DNA from 3 places in the Janibacter limosus genome. Region 1 is predicted to be linked to each of the others. Evidence: riboswitches for the same ligand, from Rfam matches in the RefSeq annotation. Region 1 holds a riboswitch; each other region holds the start of a gene.
The links. Region 1 has a riboswitch for S-adenosylmethionine ahead of EXU32_RS04380 (aminotransferase class V-fold PLP-dependent enzyme). Riboswitches for the same ligand answer to the same signal wherever they lie in the genome.
Positions count from the first base shown of each region.

Region 2: linked by a shared signal. The riboswitch ahead of metX (homoserine O-acetyltransferase MetX) and the one ahead of EXU32_RS04380 (aminotransferase class V-fold PLP-dependent enzyme) in region 1 are both predicted to bind S-adenosylmethionine.
Region 3: linked by a shared signal. The riboswitch ahead of EXU32_RS08965 (bifunctional o-acetylhomoserine/o-acetylserine sulfhydrylase) and the one ahead of EXU32_RS04380 (aminotransferase class V-fold PLP-dependent enzyme) in region 1 are both predicted to bind S-adenosylmethionine.

Region 1 is NZ_CP036164.1:897,270-904,270, reverse strand. Features, by position in the region: gene EXU32_RS04390 (DNA translocase FtsK) at 1-2,101, opposite strand, end outside; gene EXU32_RS04385 (prepilin peptidase) at 2,212-2,856, shown strand; SAM riboswitch class IV at 2,931-3,046, shown strand; gene EXU32_RS04380 (aminotransferase class V-fold PLP-dependent enzyme) at 3,087-4,301, shown strand; gene EXU32_RS04375 (ribonuclease J) at 4,372-6,057, opposite strand; gene dapA (4-hydroxy-tetrahydrodipicolinate synthase) at 6,054-6,950, opposite strand; gene EXU32_RS04365 (thymidylate synthase) at 6,994-7,001, shown strand, end outside.
Region 2 is NZ_CP036164.1:1,856,715-1,863,715, forward strand. Features, by position in the region: gene EXU32_RS08890 (transglutaminaseTgpA domain-containing protein) at 1-187, shown strand, start outside; gene EXU32_RS08895 (RNA polymerase sigma factor) at 293-1,837, opposite strand; gene EXU32_RS08900 (universal stress protein) at 2,015-2,413, opposite strand; gene metX (homoserine O-acetyltransferase MetX) at 2,487-3,647, opposite strand; SAM riboswitch class IV at 3,661-3,770, opposite strand; gene EXU32_RS08910 (DUF4192 family protein) at 3,856-4,923, opposite strand; gene EXU32_RS08915 (YkvA family protein) at 5,010-5,441, opposite strand; gene EXU32_RS08920 (alanine/glycine:cation symporter family protein) at 5,543-7,001, opposite strand, start outside.
Region 3 is NZ_CP036164.1:1,873,460-1,880,460, forward strand. Features, by position in the region: gene EXU32_RS08955 (hypothetical protein) at 1-906, opposite strand, end outside; gene EXU32_RS08960 (hypothetical protein) at 906-1,208, opposite strand; gene EXU32_RS08965 (bifunctional o-acetylhomoserine/o-acetylserine sulfhydrylase) at 1,342-2,658, opposite strand; SAM riboswitch class IV at 2,677-2,789, opposite strand; gene EXU32_RS08970 (hypothetical protein) at 2,837-3,250, opposite strand; gene EXU32_RS08975 (hypothetical protein) at 3,237-3,605, opposite strand; gene EXU32_RS08980 (carboxyl transferase domain-containing protein) at 3,647-5,125, shown strand; gene EXU32_RS08985 (hypothetical protein) at 5,168-5,659, opposite strand; gene EXU32_RS08990 (L-serine ammonia-lyase) at 5,790-7,001, shown strand, end outside.

The DNA.
Region 1 (7,001 bases):
CGTCCACGGACGGGCGCTGGGTCGCCAGCACCAGGTGGATGCCGGCCGCACGGGCCAGCTGGGTGATGCGCACGATCGAGTCCTCGACATCGCGCGGGGCGACCATCATCAGGTCGGCGAGCTCGTCGACGATCACCAGCAGGTAGGGGTAGGGCTGGATGACCCGCTCGCTGCCCGGGATCGGCTGTACCTTGCCCGCCCGGACGGCCTTGTTGTAGTCGTCGACGTGCTTGTAGCCGGAGCTGGCGAGGTCGTCGTAGCGCATGTCCATCTCGCGCACGACCCACTGCAGCGCCTCGGCGGCCTTCTTGGCGTTGGTGATGATCGGGGTGATGAGGTGCGGGATGCCCTCGTAGGCCGTCAGCTCCACGCGCTTGGGGTCGACGAGCACCATGCGCACCTCGTCGGGCGTGGAGCGCATGAGTATCGAGGTGATCATCGAGTTGACGAAGGAGGACTTGCCCGAGCCGGTGGCGCCGGCCACGAGGAGGTGGGGCATCTTGGCCAGGTTGGCGATGACGTAGCCGCCCTCGACGTCCTTGCCGACACCCATGACCATCGGGTGCTCGTTGTTGCGCGAGACGTCCGAGCGCAGCACGTCGCCGAGGCAGACCATCTCCTTGTCGGCATTGGGGATCTCGATGCCGATGGCGGACTTGCCCGGGATCGGGCTGAGGATGCGCACGTCCGCCGAGGCGACGGCGTAGGCGATGTTCTTGGACAGCGCGGTGACCCGCTCGACCTTGACACCCGGGCCGAGCTCGACGACGTAGCGGGTGACGGTCGGTCCGCGGTGGAAGCCGGTGACGTGGGCGTCGATGCCGAACTCGTCCAGCGTGTTGGTGAGGGCCTCGACGACCTTGTCGTTGGCCGCCGAGCGCTCCTTGTGCGGAGCCCCCGGCTTGAGGTGGCTGCTGTCGGGGAGGGTGTAGGTGACGTCCCCCGCGAGGGCCAGCTGCTCGACCCGCTGCGGCAGCTGCGTCGTCGGCGGTGCCTCGAGGACCGTCTTGTCGGTCGGCTTGATCGGGGCGACGACGGGGTTCTTGGTCGGTCGCTTCTCTCCCGGGCGGGGACCGCCCGCCTCCGCCTGCGCGGTCTCGGCGCTCTCGTCGACCTCCGCGGTCGCCGCCGTGGTGGAGCCTGCGTCGGCGGCGCCGCGGCGCTTGCGGCCCCTGCCGACCGGCTGCACGACCGCGGCCTGGTCGAAGGCGGTGTCGCCGTCACGCTCGCCCGAGAGCGCGTCGTCGGCGGGGTCGATGACCCGGCGCCGGCGGGCCCGGGTGACCGCGGCCTTGGGCGCGTCCTGGCGCGCGTCGACCTCGGCCGAGGTCACGTGGCTCGGAACCTCTCCGGTGAAGGCTGCCCGCACGTAGGCCAGGCGCTGCGGGACCTCGTGCAGCGGGGTCCCCGTGAGGAGCAGGAGGCTGAAGAGCCCCAGCAGGACGAGCAGGATGGTGGCCGGCCACGGCGTGACCGCGGTGGCCAGCGGGTCGGAGGCGAGGAAGCCGAAGATGCCACCGGCGTCGCGCATCGGACCGGCGCCGTCGGGCGGCTGCGGGATGTCCTTGGCGATGTGGGTCAGCCCGGAGGCGGCGAAGAGGCCCATGATCGCGCCGAACCCCAGGCGGGCGTCGGCTGCGGAGTCGCCCTCGGAGCGGAGCAGACGCACGCCGAGGAGGAGCAGGACGATGGGCAGGGCGTAGGCCACCCGACCGAAGGTGCCGGCGAAGACGGCGTGCACGATGTCACCGAAGGTGCCCGACAGGCCCCACCACTCGCGCACGGCCACGACGAGCGCCAGCGCGAGGGCGAGGAAGCCCCACCCGTCGCGGCGGTGCTCAGGCTCGATCTGGCTGGCGCTGTGGCCGATCCGCCGCACTCCCGAGCCGGTCGCGTGGGCGACGCCCATCCAGGTCTTGTGCACCGCGGCCAGTGGCAGGGGCAGGCCGCCCCCTGAAGCCGATGAGGTGCGGGAGGCGGAGGTCTTCCCCTTGGCAGCGGTCTTGGCAGGGGCCTTGCGACCCGCTGGGCGGGTGCTGCCCTTGGGGCGCGACGAGGCGCCCTTGGTGCTGCGCGAGGTGGTCGACGGACGAGTGGCCATGTTCCGCAGGGTAGGCGAAAGCCACCCCTGACACACGCGTCACACGCGCAACAGGGCCAACCTGTGGGTATCCGTCGGCGCGCGGCTCGTGCGCCCAGTAGCGTCGCCGCATGGACCCCCGCACCCCGCTCGTCGTGCTCGCGGCGCTCGCCTGCGGTCTCGTCGGGTGGCAGTGGTTGCGCGCCGGCACCTACCGACGACCGGGCGAAGGGGGTCCCCTCCCCCGCCATCTCTGGGTCCCGGCGCTCGCTCCCTTCGTCGGGCTGGCCGTGGAGCGCTCGCTGACGGACCGCCCCTGGCCGGTGCTGCTCGCCCCCCTGACCCTCGGCCTCGTCGGCCTGGTCCTCGCGGCAGTCGACGCCGACGTCCACCGCCTGCCCAACGCGCTCACCGTGCCGCTCGTCCCGGTCGCCGCGGTCCTGCTCACCGGAGCCTCCGCCGCGACCGGCGACTGGGGTGCTCTGGCCAGGGCCACCGTCGCAGCGGTCCTGGTCGGCGGCGTGGCAATCCTCCTGGCCTTCTTCCTCCACGGCCGATCCATCGGCATGGGCGACGCCAAGCTGCTCGTCTCGATCGCCCCGACCCTGGCGTGGCTGGGGTGGGCGCAGCTCGTCGTGGGGATCTGGTTGGGCTTCGTCCTCGGCGGGATCGTCGCTCTCGCACTGCTGCTCGCCCGGCGGGCGACCCGCTCGACGCAGCTGGCCTTCGGCCCCTGGCTCGTCGCCGGCGCGGTCCTGGCCATCGCCCTGGCCTGATGTCCCACGTTGCGAGACGACCTCGGTGAGCGCTCGACAGCCCCCCGAACCGGTGCGCTACTGTCCTGACCCAAGGTCACGAGTACCAGCGACAAGCCCCGGCTAGCTGGTCGGCAACCCTCCTTCCGCGGTGGGGTGCTCCGGGTGACGACCTGGCCGGCGACGACCAGTTGCCCGGCAAGCGCGGACCCGTGGCGACGCTCGGGTCCACAGGACCCAGGAGCACTGTCATGACCGTTTCCGATGTGCACACCACCACCCTCCTGCCCGAGCTCGTCTCCGCCGGGCTGAGCTACCGCGACAAGGACGGCTCGGTCGTCGAGTACGCCCACCTCGACCACGGCGCCACCACGCCCGCCTTCGCCGCCGTCGCCCAGGAGGTGGCCGCCGCTGCGGTGACCTACTCCTCCGTGCACCGCGGCGCAGGCTTCGCCTCGCGCGTGACCAGCTCACGCTACGAGCAGGCCCGCGAGAGCGTCGCCGACTTCGTCGGGGCGCGCGAGGACGACCAGGTCGTCTTCACCCGCAACACGACCGACTCCTTCAACCTGCTGGCGCGGGCACTGCCCGAGGGGACCAAGGTCTTCGTCTTCGCCTCCGAGCACCACGCCGCGCTGCTCCCGTGGGGCGATGCGCTGCGCCTGCCGGTGCCGCACAGCCACGACGAGGCCGTCGACCTGCTCGACCAGGCCCTGCGCAACCACCCTGCCGAGCACCGACTGGTCGTCGCGACCGGCGCCTCCAATGTCACCGGTGAGCACTGGCCGATCGAGCGGCTCTCGGCGCTGGCCCGCCAGCACGGCGCCCGCTTCGCCCTCGACGCCGCCCAGGTCGCGCCCCACCGCCGGGTCGACATCGAGGCCCTCGGCATCGACTGGGTCGCCTTCAGCGGTCACAAGATCTACGCCCCCTTCGGCGCCGGGGTGCTCGTCGGCCGCAGGGACTGGCTCGACGCCGCCGACCCCTACCTCGCCGGCGGCGGCGCGTCGGCCCACGTCGGGCCCGACACGACCGAGTGGGCCTGCGGCCCGGCCCGCCACGAGGCCGGCTCCCCCAACGTCCTCGGCGCCGTCGCGCTGGCCACGGCCTGCGAGATCATCGCCGAGCACGAGCGGGCCATCGTCGACCACGAGCAGGCACTGCGCATCCGACTCCTCGCGGGCCTCGCCGGGATCGAGGGCGTGCACGTGCACACCCTCTTCGGTGGTGGGGACGGCGCTCCCGTCGCGTCGATCACCGTCGACGGGTACGACAGCGGTGAGGTCGCGCGCATCCTCGGCGACGACCACGGCATCGGCGTGCGGGACGGCAAGTTCTGCGCCCACCTGCTCGTCGACGACCTGCTCTCGGAGCACGAGCAGGACAGCGCCGTGCGGATCAGCGCCGGCCTCGGGAGCACCCCCGAGCACATCGACCGGCTCCTGGCCGCGCTGCGCGCCCTCTGACCGAGCCCTCCTCGGGCGAGGCGAAGGGAGGTCCCGGCAGGCTCCCTTCGCCTCGGCAGGAGGTACCCGCTCAGGCCTCGATGACCACCGGGATGATCATCGGGCGCCGGCGGATCTTGCCGCCCACCCAGCCACCGATGGCGCGGCGCACGACGCGCTGCAGCTGGTGGGTGTCGGTCGTGCCCTTGCTCGCGGCCTCGTCGAGGGCCGCGATGATCGTGGGCTTGACCTGGGTGAAGATCTCGTCGTCCTCGGCGAAGCCGCGGGCGGTGATCTCCGGACCGGCGATGACCTTGCCGGTCGAGGAGTCGACGACGATGGTCACGGAGATGAAGCCCTCGTCGCGCAGGATGCGGCGGTCCTTGAGCAGGTCCTCGGTGGCCCCGCCGACGCTCGAGCCGTCGACGTAGACGTAGCCGCACGGCACGGACCCGACGATCCGGGCGCGCCCGTCGACGAGGTCGGCCACGACACCGTCCTCGGCGAGCACGACATGGTCGGGGTCGACGCCGGTCTGCATCGCCAGATCGGCATTGGCGACGAGGTGGCGCCACTCGCCGTGGACCGGCATGACATTGCGCGGCTTGACGATGTTGTAGCAGTAGAGCAGCTCGCCGGCACTCGCGTGGCCCGAGACGTGCACCTTGGCGTTGCCCTTGTGGACCACGTCGGCGCCGAGCCGCATCAGGCCGTTGATGACGCGGTAGACGGCATTCTCGTTGCCGGGGATGAGGCTGGAGGCGAGCAGCACGGTGTCGCCGTCGCCGACGTCGATGCGGTGGTCGCGGTTGGCCATCCGTGACAGTGCCGCCATCGGCTCGCCCTGGCTGCCGGTGCAGATGAGCACGATCTCGTCGTCGGGGAAGGTGTCGAGCTTCTTGACGTCGACGAGCACGCCGTCGGGGACGTGGAGGTAGCCCAGGTCGGCGGCGATGCCCATGTTGCGCACCATCGAGCGTCCGACCATCGCGACCTTGCGGCCGTTGCGCTCGGCGGCGTCGAGCACCTGCTGGACGCGGTGCACGTGGCTGGAGAAGCAGGCCACGATGATCCGGCGCTGGGCCGTGCGGAAGACGGTGTCGATCGCCGGCGCGATCTCCCGCTCGGGGGTCGTGAAGCCGGGCACCTCGGCGTTGGTGGAGTCGGTGAGGAAGAGGTCGACCCCCTCCTCGCCGACCCGGGCGAAGGCGCGCAGGTCGGTCAGCCGCTTGTCCAGCGGCAGCTGGTCCATCTTGAAGTCGCCCGTGTGCAGCAGGGTCCCGCCCGCGGTGCGCACGAAGACGGCCAGGGCGTCGGGGATCGAGTGGTTGACGGCGATGAACTCGCAGTCGAAGACTCCGAAGGACTCGCGCCCGCCCTCCTTGACCCCGAGGGTGAAGGGCTTGATCCGGTGCTCCTTGAGCTTGGCCTCGATGAGCGCCAGCGTGAGCATCGACCCGACGAGCGGGATGTCGGGCTTGTGACGCAGCAGGTAGGGCACCGCGCCGATGTGGTCCTCGTGCCCGTGGGTCAGCACGATCGCCTGGATGTCGTCGAGACGGTCGAGGATGTACTCGAAGTCCGGGAGGATCAGGTCGACGCCGGGCTGGTGGTCCTCCGGGAAGAGGACCCCGCAGTCGACGACGAGCAGCTGCCCCTCGTGCTCGATGACCGTCATGTTGCGCCCGACCTCGCCCAGGCCGCCCAGCGCGACGACCCGCACCGCGCCCGGCTCCAGCGGTGGAGGAGACGCGAGGTCCGGGTGCGGGTGGCTCACGCAGCGACCCCGATCCCGGAGGCGGACAGACCGGCGCGCAGGACCTCGAGGTGCTCCGGCGGGCCCTCGACGTAGGGCAGCCGGACGGTCGCGTGCGCGATGACCCCGAGCTCGACGAGCGCGGCCTTGGCCATGATCGCGCCCTGCGAGGTCGACATCAGGGCATTGACGACCGGGATGAGGCGGTGGTGGATCGACCGGGCGGTCGCCAGGTCGCCGGCGTCGACTGCGGCGACCATGTCGGCGTACTGGCGCCCGGCCACATGGCCGACGACGGAGACGATGCCGTGGGCGCCCTGCGCGAGGTGCGCGAGGTTGTGCTCGTCGGCGCCGGAGTACCAGAGCAGATCGGTCGCGGCCATGACCTGCGAGGAGGCCCACAGGTCTCCCTTCGCGTCCTTGACGGCGAGGATCCGCTCGTGGTCGGCCAGCGCGACGAGCGTCTCCACGGCGAAGGGGGTCGCGGTGCGCCCCGGGATGTCGTAGAGCATGATCGGCAGCTCGGCAGCGTCGGCGATGGCGCGCGTGTGGGCGAGCAGACCGGACTGGGTGGGCTTGTTGTAGTACGGGGAGACGACGAGCAGACCGTCGGCGCCGGCGCGAGTTGCCTCGCCGGCCATCTGGATGGCGTGCGCCGTGTTGTTGGACCCGACTCCGGCCGTGACGGCGAGACGGTCGCCGGCGGCGGCCTTGACGGCTTCGACCATCGCGATGCTCTCGGCGGAGCTCAGCGTCGGGGACTCGCCGGTCGTGCCGTTGACGACGACGCCGTCGTGCCCGGTCGCGACGAGGTGCTCGACGACAGCGGCCACACCCTGGGTGTCGACCGAGCCGTCAGGGTTCATGGGGGTGACCATCGCGGTGATCACCCTGCCGAAGGGGGAAGTCGTCATGCTGGTCAGCGTAGCCGTCGGTGGGGGCGTCTATCGTGACGCCATGCGCCA
Region 2 (7,001 bases), 960 kb from region 1:
CCGCTACGCCGCGCCCGGCCAGGACCTCCCCGACGTCTCCCACGAGGTCGACGCGCTCGTGGGCCGGGTCCGCTCCAGCCGGCAGCGCTCGGCCCAGCTGCGATCGATCCTGTGGCCGCGCGACGGCGTCGACGTCTGGCGGTCATGGGGACGCGCAGTGCTGGACCGCCTCCCCGGTCGGAAGTAGACCCGCCCACGATTCGTCCGCGCGTCCAGCTCCACCCGGCGCCATGACGACGAAGGGAGGCGCCCACCACAAAAGTGAGCGCCTCCCTTCGAACTGTGTGCGACCTCAGTCGAGGTAGTCGCGCAGGACCTGCGAGCGGCTCGGGTGACGCAGCTTGCTCATCGTCTTGGACTCGATCTGACGGATGCGCTCACGCGTCACGCCGTAGACCTTGCCGATCTCGTCGAGCGTCTTGGGCTGGCCGTCGGTCAGGCCGAAGCGCATCGACACCACACCGGCCTCACGCTCGCTGAGCGTGTCGAGGACCGAGTGCAGCTGCTCCTGCAGGAGCGTGAAGCTCACCGCGTCGGCCGGGACGACCGCCTCGGAGTCCTCGATGAGGTCACCGAACTCGGAGTCACCGTCCTCGCCGAGCGGGGTGTGCAGCGAGATCGGCTCGCGACCGTACTTCTGGACCTCGACGACCTTCTCGGGCGTCATGTCCAGCTCCTTGGCCAGCTCCTCCGGGGTGGGCTCGCGACCCAAGTCCTGGAGCATCTGTCGCTGGACGCGGGCGAGCTTGTTGATGACCTCGACCATGTGCACCGGGATGCGGATGGTGCGGGCCTGGTCGGCCATGGCGCGGGTGATGGCCTGCCGGATCCACCAGGTCGCGTAGGTCGAGAACTTGTAGCCCTTGGTGTAGTCGAACTTCTCGACCGCACGGATCAGACCGAGGTTGCCCTCCTGGATGAGGTCGAGGAAGAGCATGCCGCGACCCGTGTAGCGCTTGGCGAGCGACACGACGAGGCGCAGGTTGGCCTCGAGCAGGTGGTTCTTGGCGTTCTTGCCGTCCTGGGAGATCCACCACAGCTCGCGCTTGAACTTCATGTCGATCTTCTCGCCCGAGGACAGCTTTTCCTCGGCGAAGAGGCCGGCCTCGATGCGCTTGGCCAGCTCGACCTCCTGCTCGGCGTTGAGGAGAGCGACCTTGCCGATCTGCTTCAGGTAGTCCTTGACCGGGTCAGCGGTGGCACCGGCGGTGACGACCTGCTGCACAGGCGCGTCGTCCTCGTCATCGTTGCTGATGGTGAAGCCGGCCTTCTCGTCCTGCTCCTCCGGCTTCTCCTTGGCCTTGGGCTCCTCGTGCAGGACATCGTCCTCACCGGGTGCCGGCTCCTCGGCCGTGGTCGTCGTCGGGTTGGCCGCAGCCTTCTTCGCGGCGGCCTTCTTGGCGGCCGTCTTCTTGACGGCAGCCTTCTTGGCGGCGGGCGCGGCGGCGGCAGCAGCGGCAGACGTGGTCGCGGCCGTCTTCTTGGTCGCAGCCTTCTTCGCGGGCGCGGCGGCGGCCTTCTTGGTCGTCGTCACCGCCGCCTTCTTCACGGCTGCCTTCTTCACGGCCGCCTTCTTGGCGGGGGCCTTCTTGGCCGTGGCCTTCTTGCCTGTTGTCTCTGGCACCTGAACCTCGATTCCCTGGTCGTCGAGCGCCCGCAGGACGATGCGTCCGCGGCTGGGGCTGACCTGCGCCTCGCCGAAGGCGGTCTGCAGCTGATCGCTGGTGATGGATCCGGTCGTGTGGCCCACTCGGACCAGCTCCTGGAGCGATGGGTGCGAGAACTCCTTGGGAAGGGAGCCCTGCGCCCCTTCGGACCGTGGGGACACAGCAGTCACCAACAACCTTTCGTCACGGGGGATGTCGCCGGGTGATCGATGAGGTTGGCGTGAGAGCCTCATCGACCCGACTCGCCCGGACGTTGTGCGTTGGGCTCAGCACCATTATAAAACGAGTCTGCCCCGAACGCCGCAGCGGGCGCCCCGAAGGGCGCCCGCTGGTGGTCGATCGGGAGATCAGCGCGCCTTGACGGCGAGCACGTCGCAGGGTGCGTCGAGCAGCACCCGCTGCGCGTTGGAGCCCAGGATCAGCTTGCCCACCGGCGTCCGCTTGCGCAGACCGATGATGATCAGGCTGGCGTCGGTCTCCTCGGCGACCACGATGAGGTCCTCTGCCGGCTCCTTGCCGCGGACGAGTCCGCGGACCTCGCCCTCGACGCCCGCCTCCTCGAGACGGCTGCGCACCTGCTTGAGGTCATCTTCGTTCTTGCGGGCGCTGTCGCCGCTCAGGCTGGTGCCCCCTCGGTCGGAGTGGATGACGACGAGGTTGTCCTTGCGCAGGCGGCACTCCTCGAAGGCTCGCTCGAGCGCGGCCTCGCCTTCCTTGGTGGACACGTATCCCACGACGATCGTCATCGTTGCTCCTCGGCAGATCTACTGGTGCGGATGGACCTGCGCCAGACGCTACACCGCGCCGGCGTGACCTGTCTCACTCCGTGCTCGTCGTGTCGTGCGCGCTTGCGCCCGAGACGACCTCGCGCAGGAGCGTGGCCACCTGATCGGTCTCGGTGAGGAAGCCGTCGTGCCCGACGATCGAGCTGATCGTCGCGAGCTCGGACTCGGGGTGCGCCAGCGCCACCTCCCGCGACAACCGCGGCGGGTAGAGCCGGTCGGAGTCGACGGGGACGAGTACCAGACGACCGGCGAAGGGGGCCAGTGCCGCGGACAGCCCGCCGCGTCCTCGACCGATGTCGTGGGAGTTCATCGCCTCGGACAGCACGATGTAGGAGTTGGCGTCGAAGCGTCCGGCGAGCTTGCTGCCGTGGTGGTCCATGTAGCTCTCGATCGTGTAGCGCGGCCGGCCGCTCTCCCCCGGCGCCTCGTCCTGCGCGTCGCGGCCGAAGCGCTCGTGCAGCTCGAGCTCGCTGCGGTAGGTGACGTGCGCGATGCGCCGCGCGATCCCGAGCCCGACCTCGGGGCCCTGCGCGTTGTCGTAGTAGTCGCCACCGGCGAACCACGGGTCGTTCTGGATCGCGAGGATCTGGGCCTGGCTCCAGGCGATCTGCTCTGCCGTCGCGTAGCCGCTCGAGGCCAGCGCCACGGCGGTGCGCACCCGGTCGGGGAAGGACGCGACCCACTCGAGCGTGCGCATGCCCCCCATCGACCCGCCGACCACGGTGTGCCACCGGTCGATCCCGAGGGCATCGGCCAGTCGCGCCTCGGCGGCGACCTGGTCACGGATGGTGACGCGGGGAAAGCGGCTGCCCCAGGGGCGACCATCGGCGGCGAGGGTGCCGGGACCCGTGCTGCCCTGGCAGCCGCCGAGGACGTTGACCGCGACGACGAAGTGCTCGTCGGTGTCGAGCAGGGCGCCGGGTCCGACGAGGTCCGGCCACCATCCGGCCGTGGGGTGGCCCGGACCGGTGGGGCCGACGACGTGGCTGTCGCCGGTGAGGGCGTGCTCGACGAGGATGGCGTTGTCCCGGGCCGGGTTGAGCTCGCCCCAGGTCTCGTAGGCGAGCACGACGTCGGGCAGGTGGTCCCCGGACTCGAGGGTGAGGTCACCGATCGCGTGGAAGATGCGGTCGCCCGGCGGGTCGCCGTCGCGCCACAGCGCGGTGCCCGTGGGGGGTGTGGTGGTAACACTCATCAGGATGACTCCCGGCTCGCCTTGCCACATCACTGCGATGCAGCCTGGTCATCACCCGGGGCACCCCGTCGCGAGGAGGGTTGCCGGCCAGCGAGCCGGGGCTTGACGCTGGCGCTCATGACCTGCCGACCATGCTAGCCGCAGGAGCGACCCGCGATCGAGCCCGGGTCCGGTGTGCGGACGGCCTCGCGCAGCCGTCCCGGTCGTCTCAGGCGGCCGGGTCCGGCACGGCCGCGAGCCCGGTCCGCTCCCACGGACGCACTCCCTCGGACAGCAGGCTGAGCAGCAGGTCCGCCAGGCTGTGCCCGGGGTCGACCTCGAGCGCGCGCTCCAGGCAGGTCCCCGCGACGGTGCCGTCACCGGTCCACCACGCGAGGAGTGCCGTGATGGTCAGGAGCGAGGGGGTCAGCTCCAGGGGCACGAGTCGCGTCAGCTCCCCCAGGCGCAGCCGCACGGCCATCAGGTCGTCCTGGTGCCCACTGCGGGCCGCGTCCACCCCCTCTGTCCAGGCGCACCGGGTGCTGGCGTGGCGGGCCCTGGTGATGTGGGGGGCGGAGAGGGCTGCCCACGAGATGGTGCCGGGGCACAGGACGGCCAGGAGCGCGTCGCGCCAGTCGACGTCGAGCACCGACGTGGCCAGGAGGTGCAGCTCGTCGTCGGTCAGGTCGGCCACGGCGAGCGCGCCGGCGGACGGATCCAGCACCCTCCCCCAGACCTGCGTGACCGCCTTGTCGTCCGGTGCACCGGACGTGCGCCCGGCCGCGGCCACGGCTGCGGCCCGGTGCTCGTCGCGCGCCGGCAGCGCGCCCCTGATCAGGTGGTCGCGGCTCGGCAGGGGGTAGACCCCCGCGTGGACGAAGGGGGCGACGGCCGGGACGTCCTCCGGCGGCGGCAGCGGACGCACGATCGTGGGCCCGCGCTGACCGGTGAGGTGACCGTGGCCGTCCCTGACGACGAGCTGGAGACCGACCTCGACGGCGACCTCGTCGGCGGCGGCCACGAGTGCCTCGACGAGGGGCGCGGACTCCCGGGCGTCGTCCTCGAAGGCGATGAGCATGATGCTCGTCGCGCCCTCGCGCACGGCGACCGACAGTGCGTGGCGGGCGACGGCGAGCCCGTCATGCGGGTCGTCGGGCAGGTCGTGGCGCTGCAGCATGCCGAACCGCGACTCCTGCATCACGACCAGGACGACGGACGGGCCCGGGTGGTACCCGAGCTGGTACGGGAGCAGGACGGCGAGCTCGAGCGGGTTGCGTGGTCTGGCGAAGGTTGTCATGCATCGAATCTGGCCCCTGCCGAGGTGCTCGGCAGGGGCCAGGACGATGGTGTGGACGTGCCGTGAGGGCGCCCTGGGCCTGTGGATCAGTCGGGCACGACGTACGACGGGACGGTCTGCTCCCTCGGGCCGTGGGCCGACGACTGCCGCGGCTGCTCCGCGGCCGAGGGGGTCCACTCCTCACGCGCTGTCATCCCCTGCTCCCAGGCGATGAAGTCCTCGGTCTCGCGCACGAGCGTGGCCGCGACCCACCCCATGACCATCACGTCGTCGACGAGACCGAGCACGAGGAAGAGTCCCTCCGGCACGACGTCGATCGGCGAGACGATGTAGCCGACTCCGGCGAGCAGCATGAGCAGGCGGCCGGAGGACAGGCCGGGGTACTCCCCCGAGCGGACGGCGCGGATCATCCGCGGCACGGCGCGCAGGCGCTGCCACAGGCTGGGCCCACCGGGGCGGGCAGCCGTGCGGACGGCCGACGCGAGGTGGGCGGCGTTGCGGACGCGGCGAGTGGCCATGGGATCTCCTGGTGCTCGGGCGCTCCCGGTCCGGGCGCGCTCCCGCAGGATCCAACGTAGCGCGCCCGTCCCGGATTCCCCGCCCTCGGCAGGGGCCGCGCTCACTCCCGCGGCGAGACCCTCTCGTCGAGCGCCCCGTGGGTCACCCGGGCGTCGGCCCGGCCCACCCAGAAGTCGGCACCCTGGATGTCGAGGTCCCGCGGGTCGAACTGCGGGTCGAGGCCCTGCTTCTTCTGCGCTCGGTAGTCCTTGAGCGCCTTGAGTGCCGGGACCTGCAGGGCGAGGATCCCCACGATGTTCAGCCAGGCCATCGTGCCCACGCCGATGTCGCCGAGACCCCACGCGGATCCGGCCGTGGTCACCGCGCCATAGGCCACCGAGCACAGGATGAGCAGCTGGAGACCGCGGATCATCCCGCGGCGCACGACGCCGCTGCTGATCTTGCGGGTCAGGTACGACAGGTTGACCTCGGCCATGTAGTAGTACGCGATCATCGTGGTGAAGGCGAAGAAGGCCAGCGCCAGCGCCACGAAGCTCGACCCCAGCCCGGGCGCCAGGGTGTCGAAGCCGGCCTGGACGAAGCCGGGCCCCGGCTCGACATCGGTCCCGATCTTGCCGACGTAGTGCGTCGCGCTGCCGAACTCCTCGTTCTTGAAGACGGTGTACATGTCGGTCGAGAGGATGATGAAGGCCGTTGCGGTGCAGACGAAGAGCGTGTCGATGTACACCGAGAAGGCCTGCACGAAGCCCTGCTTGGCCGGGTGCGAGACCTCGGCCGCCGCTGCGTGGTGCGGACCGGTGCCCTGACCCGCCTCGTTGGAGTAGATGCCGCGCTGCACGCCCCACTTGATGGCCAGCCCGATGATCGCGCCGTACACCGCGTGGGTGCCGAAGGCGCCGGCGAAGATCTCACCGAAGACCTGACCGATCTGATCGAAGTTGAGGAAGAACACGACCAAGGACGCGAGGATGTACAGGATCGCCATCGGGGGCACGACGAGGGCGGCGAAGGTCGCGATGCGCTTGACGCCGCCGACGACGATGAAGGACATCGCGATGACGATGCCGATCGCGGTCACCCAGGTGGGCAGACCCCACGCGGAGTTCATCGCCGACGCCATGCCGTTGGCCTGCACGCCCGGGAGGAAGAAGCTCATCGCAAAGACGGTGACGACGGCGAAGGCGATCGCGTAGACGAGCGAGAAGGTCTTCGCCTTGTGCGCGTAGGCCTTCTCGAAGTAGTACGCCGGACCACCGCGGTACTCACCGGTGTCGGGGTCCTGCTCCTTGTAGATCTGGCCCAGGGTGCACTCGACGAAGGACGTGGCGGCACCGAGCAGCGCGACCGTCCACATCCAGAAGACGGCGCCCGCGCCACCGAAGGCGATGGCCGTCGCGACGCCGCCGATGTTGCCCATGCCGACGCGGTTGGCGAGCGACATCATCAGGGACTGGAAGGACGAGGTGCCGTTCACCGACTTCTCCCCGTCCCGCAGCTGGGCGATCATGTCGGGCAACGAGACCTGGACGGCCCTGGTGCGGACGGTGAAGTACAGACCG
Region 3 (7,001 bases), 980 kb from region 1:
CCTGACCTTCGACGTGGCCACCTGGTGTCGCGTGGAGACCTTTGCATTGGCCACGATCCGCTTGCGTGCGATCGGGTTCGTGGATTTGTCGGCAGCCTTGATCCCCCGCAGGCGCTCCGCACGGCCACTCCCGCGGAAGGTGTTCTTGGCGGCCACCTTCTTGCTCGTGGGGAGGACTGTGTTCAGGCCTGCGACGACGGTGCTCGCACTGACGTCCTTGTAGCTGCCCTCGCCGTAGACGACGCGGCGGCCGAGCTTGCCGATGGGATCCCCCACGCCGAGGACGGACATCGGCCTGAAGGTGGGGATCCAGTCGACGACCGGGTTGTGGACCAGTGAGCTGGTGCCCGTGCGGCTCGACTTCTCGAAGGCGTTGTAGGCCCTCGGGTCGGTCAGCTCCGGCGCCACGTCACCCAGCCGGGTCGCCACGGCGCGCTCGTCGGCACTGGCCTCCTCGGCCTCACGGGTGAACTCGCGCTTGTTGGTCTCTCTCGCGTTGCTCGCCGCCCGGTACTCCCGGTCGACCCTGGCGTACTGCGGGTCCTCGGGCGTCATCGTCGCCAGCGTCGCCTTGCGGTCCTGCGAGGTCGTGACGTTGTCGTCGTAGCGGGCACGGATGCGCGTAAGCGCGGCCTGGCTCGTCTCGAGCCGCTCCGCGTACGGACGGATGATCCGCTCGGTCCCGGCGAGCCGGTTGGCGATGGCCACGAGGTCGTCAGGGGTCGCGCCGACCTCGGCGTCGAAGGTGGTCCCCGCGCAGGAGTCCCACACCCCCTTCGTCGAGACCGTGCGCAGCATCGCGGCCACCGTGTGGATGTTGGCGGCCACGGTCTTCAGCTCGTCGGCCTCCGCACGGATCATGGCGGGGTCGCCCTCCTCGATGGTCCCCGGGTCGTAGAGCGCCATCAGAGGATCCCTCGGTTGCGCTGGTCGACGAGGTCCTCGGTCTCGACGTACCAGGACCCGGCGTCCTTGGCCAGGCGGGCCAGCTCACGCAGCTGCTTGCACACCCGCGTGCGCTCCAGCTCGTAGTCCCCGATGGCTCCCTCGTACGCGTTGGTGCCCTCGAAGCTCGGGAAGCCGAAGGTCTCCACGAGGTCGTTGTTGGCCTTGGCCGCCTTCTCCTCCAGGTAGTCGGCGATGCTGGACAGCTGCCGCCCCAGCCCCTCGATGCCCGCGCTGTCGATCGATATGCGTTGTCCGCCCATGCCCCGACGGTACGAAAGAACGCCGCTGGGCCCGTGGAGATTTCCACAGGCCCAGCGGCGCGGACCCTTCGAGACGGTTGCTGCGCAACCTCCTCAGGGATCCAGGAGGATCAGGCTCCTCAGGGAGCGTTGGTCACTTCGCGGCGGCGAAGCCCTCCTCGAGGTCGGCGATGATGTCGTCGACGCTCTCGAGGCCGACCGACAGACGCACCAGGCCGGGGGTGACGCCGGCGGCGAGCCGGTCCTCCTCCGGGCCCTGCGAGTGGGTCGTCGACGCGGGGTGGATGACGAGCGAGCGCACGTCACCGATGTTGGCCAGGTGGCTGTGCAGCGTCAGCCCCTCGACGAACTTCTTGCCCGCCTCGAGCCCACCGGAGATCTCGAAGGAGATGACCGAGCCGGCGCCCTTGGGCGTGTACTTCTGCGCGGTGTCGTAGCTGGCGCTGGTCGGCAGCGAGGCCCACGTGACCTTGTCGACCTGCGCGTGGCCACCGAGGAACTCGGCGACCTTGGCGGTGTTGGCCAGGTGACGGTCCATCCGCAGCGAGAGGGTCTCGATGCCCTGACCGATGAGGAAGGCGTTGAAGGGCGAGATCGCCGGACCGAGGTCGCGCAGCAGCTGGACGCGCGCCTTGAGGATGAAGGAGAGGTTGGCGCCCATGACGCCGTTGATCCCCAGGTCCGGGCCGTAGCGCAGACCGTGGTAGCCCGGGTCCGGCTCGTTGTAGTTGGGGAACTTCTCCGGGTCGGCCGCGTAGTCGAACTTCCCTGCGTCGACGATGACACCGGCGATGGAGTTGCCGTGGCCCCCGAGGAACTTGGTGGCGGCGTGCACGACGACGTCGGCGCCGTGCTCGATCGGGCGCAGCACGTAGGGCGTGGCGATCGTGTTGTCGACGACCAGCGGGACACCGGCGGCGTGGGCGGCGTCGGCGATGGCGGCGATGTCCAGGACGACGTCCTTGGGGTTGCCGATGGTCTCGCCGAAGAAGGCCTTGGTGTTGGGCTTGACCGCGGCCTTCCACTGCTCGATGTCGTGCGGGTCCTCGACGAGCGTGACCTGGATGCCGTACTTGGGCAGGGTGTGCTGGAGGAGGTTGACCGTGCCGCCGTAGAGCGCGGCGCTGGCGACGATGTGGTCACCGGCCTCGGCGAGGTTCATCAGCGCGAGGGTGGTCGCGGACATGCCGGAGGCGGTCATCAGGGCGGCGATGCCGCCCTCGAGCGCGGCGATCTTCTGCTCGACCGCGTCCTGGGTCGGGTTCATGATCCGCGTGTAGATGTTGCCGAGCTCCTTGAGCCCGAAGAGGTTGGCGGCGTGCTCGGTGTCCTTGAAGACGTACGACGTCGTCTGGTAGATCGGCAGGTTCCGGGCGCCCGTGGTCGGGTCGGGGGCCTGGCCGGCATGGATCTGCTTCGTCTCGAAGCTCCACGTGGACTGGTCGGTCATGGGTTCACTCCTGTGCATGGTGCGCGCTTGACCGTGGCGGACGCCACGGACCGGGTCGTCTCCCGGGGCACCCCACCGCGGAGGAGGGTTGCCGGCCAGCAAGCCGGGGCTGTGCGCTGGCGCTCAAGACCTGCTCCGATGATAGGAAACGAGCCGCGGGCCACCAGCCCTGTCTCACCTAGCGGGCGGAGTGTCCAGATCGCGCGCGGTGGATCCACCACAAGCCGACGAAGGGGAGGACCAGCGGCAGGTAGCCGTAGCCGGACCCGTAGTGGGACCAGACCGTCTTGTCCGGGAAGAGGCTCGGTTGCAGGTAGGACAGCGTCCCCACCGTGAGGACACCGACGGCCTCGACGAGGATCGCCCCGGTGGCCACGCGGGCACCGGAGGCTCCCCCCTTCGCCAGGGCAACGGTCGCGACGATGTAGATCACGGCCGCGAGGGCCGAGAGCACGTACGCCAGCGGCGCCCGGTCGAGGTACTCGGTGATCTGCAGGACCGAGCGTCCGGTCGCGGCGAGCGCGAGGACGCCGTAGACGGCGACGACGATGCGACCCGGCCCCGTGCCGGTGCTGACCTCAGGCCGGGCCACTGGTCTGCCAGATCTGCAGGATGCGGTAGGTCATGACGCCCACGGTGAAGGCGCCGGCGATGACGACGCCCATCGCCCAGCGGGTCTTCTCCTTCAGCGCGATGAAGACGACGATCGGGGGCAGGATCGGCAGGGTGAGGGCGTAGGCGAGCATCGTCGCGCCCTCCCCCGTGCCGGTGACCTGCCGGTGGACGATCGCGGTCACGACGGCGAGCACGACGAGGCCGAGCTCGACGACGGCGGTCACGAGGAGCAGCGCGTCGTCGACGAGCCGGTTGATCGCGAGGTAACCCAGGGAGAGGATCCCGAGCACGCCGACAGCGATCATCACGAAGGTGGTCAGAGGCACAAGCACCGGGCAAGGTTACCCAGCCCCGGCGGTGGGACCATCACGGCATGAGTACTTCGCGCCCCGGTGCCCAGCAGCTCATCGCCTCCGTGGTCGATGCCGACAGCCATGTCTCGTGGGACCAGCCCCTCGACCTGGACGGCCTCGACGACACCTATCGCGCGACGATGGCCAAGGCAGCCGAGCGCGCCGGCACCGACGAGTCGATCCTCACCGGGCGGGCCACCATCCGCGGTCACGAGGTCGCGCTCATCGTCGGCGAGTTCCGCTTCCTCGGTGGCTCGATCGGCCGGGCGGCCGCCGGGCGGATCGTCGCCGCCATCCGCCGGGCGACCACCGAGCGCCTCCCGCTGATCGCGGCGACCGCCAGCGGTGGCACGCGGATGCAGGAGGGCACACCGGCCTTCATGACGATGGTCGACATCTCGGCGGCGGTCGTGGCGCACAAGGGCGCCGGACTGCCCTATCTCGTGTACCTGCGGCACCCCACGACCGGCGGGGTCTTCGCCTCGTGGGGCTCGCTGGGTCACGTGACGATCGCCGAGCCGGGCGCGCTCATCGGGTTCCTCGGCCCGGTCGTCTACGAGACGGTCAACGGCGTGCCCTTCCCCGAGGGGGTCCAGCTCGCGGAGAACCTCGTGGACAAGGGCATCGTCGACGCCGTCGTCCCGGCCGAGGGGCTGGCCGACATCGCGGCCCGCGCGCTGACCCTGCTGTCCGCGACGACCGAAGGGAGCACCGCCGACCCGTCGGACCACCCCACGTGGCCGGTCGCTCCCTTCGTCTCCCGGCCGGAGCCGACCGAGCAGGAGATCGCCACCGTGTGGGCCGCGATCGAGACCACGCGACGGCAGGACCGTCCCGGCGTGCGTGAGCTGCTCAGGTACGCGGCCGACGACGTCATCCCGCTCAACGGCACCGGCTTCGGTGAGTCCGACAAGGGCGTGATGCTCGCGCTGGCCTCCTTCGGCGGGCGGCCCTGCGTGCTCGTCGGCCAGGACCGCCGCTACCAGGTGTCGGAGTCGATGGGCCCGGCCGCGTTGCGCGAGGCCCGCCGCGGGATGCGGATGGCGACCGAGCTCGGCCTCCCGCTCGTCACCGTCATCGACACCCCGGGCGCCGACCTCTCCCCCAACGCCGAGGAGGGCGCGCTGGCCGGTGAGATCGCTCGCTGCATCGCCGACATGACCTCGCTGACCGTGCCGAGCGTCTCGGTGCTGCTCGGTGAGGGAACCGGTGGTGGAGCCCTCGCGCTCCTCCCCGCACGACGGGTCATCGCCGCCGGCAATGCCTGGCTCTCGCCGCTGCCGCCCGAGGGCGCCAGCGCGATCGTCTTCAAGGACACCGACCACGCTCCCCTGCTCGCCGCCCGTCAGCGGGTGGGCGCCCGGCAGATGCTCGAGGACGGGCTGGTCGACGTCATCGTCGCGGAGTCCCCCGCCGCCCACGAGGACCCCGAGGCCTTCGCCGCCGCGATCGGGTCGGCCATCACGGCAGAGATCGATGGCCTGCTGGCCCAGGGCTAGTCACCCCGTGGCGAGGCGTGGTCACCCGGTGGCGAGGCGTGGTCACCCCGTCGCGAGGAGCGACTGCTGGTCCCACCGCGGCATCTCGGTGACCGCCTGGGCGGTCGCCAGGTAGGTGCCCAGCAGCGGCACCCCGTGCTCGCGGCAGCCGGCGATGGCGGCCTCGTGCCAGGCCCGGGCCTCGTCGTCGGGCTCGTGCCCGAGCGGTCGACCGATCGCGACGACCACCCCGCCCAGACGCTCGGCGAACTGCCCCACGACGAGGTCGAAGGGCCGCTGGTACTCCCCCGGCTCCGGCCCGACGATGTCCAGGTCGGTGATCGAGATCGGTTGGATCATCCGCAGGCTGTCGTCGCACAGCAGGATGCTCAGGCACCCTGTGGCGCGGTCGCTGTCGCGCACGACGAGGTCGACGACGTCGGCCGCGATGCTCGCGTCGGAGAGGGGTCGGGTGGGCCAGTCACTGGGCAGGTCTTCGAAGGTCATGCCCTTGATCATGGCCACGTCGAGCACGACGGCCGCGAGCTTTTCCACAGGCGCCCTCCGGGCACCCGGGGAGCGGGCGTGCCCTCAGCGGGGGTGGGTAGTGTGATCTGTGGCACGACGCCCCACCCAGTGCGTCTGTCGTCCGTGCGACCACCCCCAGCACCCAGGAGAGCCACCCGTGGCACTGAGCGTCTTCGACCTGTTCTCGATCGGCATCGGCCCCTCGAGCTCGCACACCGTCGGCCCCATGCGGGCCGCGGTGATGTTTGCCGAGAGGATGCGCGACGAGGGCCTGCTCCCCGACGTGCGTCGCGTCAAGGCCGAGCTCTTCGGGTCCCTGGGCGCCACCGGCCACGGGCACGGCTCCAACACTGCGGTGCTGCTCGGCCTGTCCGGGGAGCGCCCCGAGCTGTGCGACCCCCGCTCGGTCCGCGGCAAGCTGGAGCAGGTCCGCAGCGCCCGTCGGGTCAACCTCCTGGGCGAGCACGAGATCGACTTCGTCGAGGACGACGACCTCGTGCTGCACCGCCGCAAGTCGCTGCCCCTGCACCCCAACGGCATGACCTTCACCGCGTGGGGCGAGGGCGAGGAGCCGATCAGCAGCCACACCTACTACTCCGTCGGCGGTGGCTTCGTGGTCGGCGAGGACGCCTCCGGGTCGACCAAGATCGTCGCCGACACCACGCCCGTCGCCCACCCCTTCACCACCGGCGACCAGCTGCTCGCGATCTGCCGCGAGACCGGCCTGTCGATCGCCCAGGTGATGATGGACAACGAGCTGTCCTGGCGCACCGAGGCGCAGGTCCGCAGCGAGCTGCTGCACATCTGGTCGGTCATGCTCGAGTGCATCGACAACGGCACCCGGACCGAGGGCGTGCTGCCCGGGGGCCTCAAGGTCCGTCGCCGCGCGCCCCAGCTGAACCAGCGGTTGCGGTCCGAGGGCGACAGCACCGACCCCCTGCGCGGCATGGACTGGCTGACGCTCTACGCCCTGGCCGTCAACGAGGAGAATGCGGCCGGCGGCCGGGTCGTCACGGCTCCCACCAACGGCGCTGCGGGCATCATCCCCGCGGTGCTGCGCTACTACGTCGACTTCGTCCCGGGCGCCGATGACGACGGCGTCATCCGGTTCCTGCTGACCGCGGCCGCGATCGGGGTGATCTACAAGGAGAATGCGTCGATCTCCGGCGCCGAGGTCGGCTGCCAGGGTGAGGTCGGCTCCGCCTGCTCGATGGCCGCGGGCGCCATGGCCGCCGTCATGGGCGGTAGCCCCGGTCAGGTGGAGAATGCCGCGGAGATCGGCATGGAGCACAACCTGGGGCTGACCTGCGACCCCGTGGGCGGACTCGTGCAGATCCCCTGCATCGAGCGCAACGCCGTCGCCTCGGTC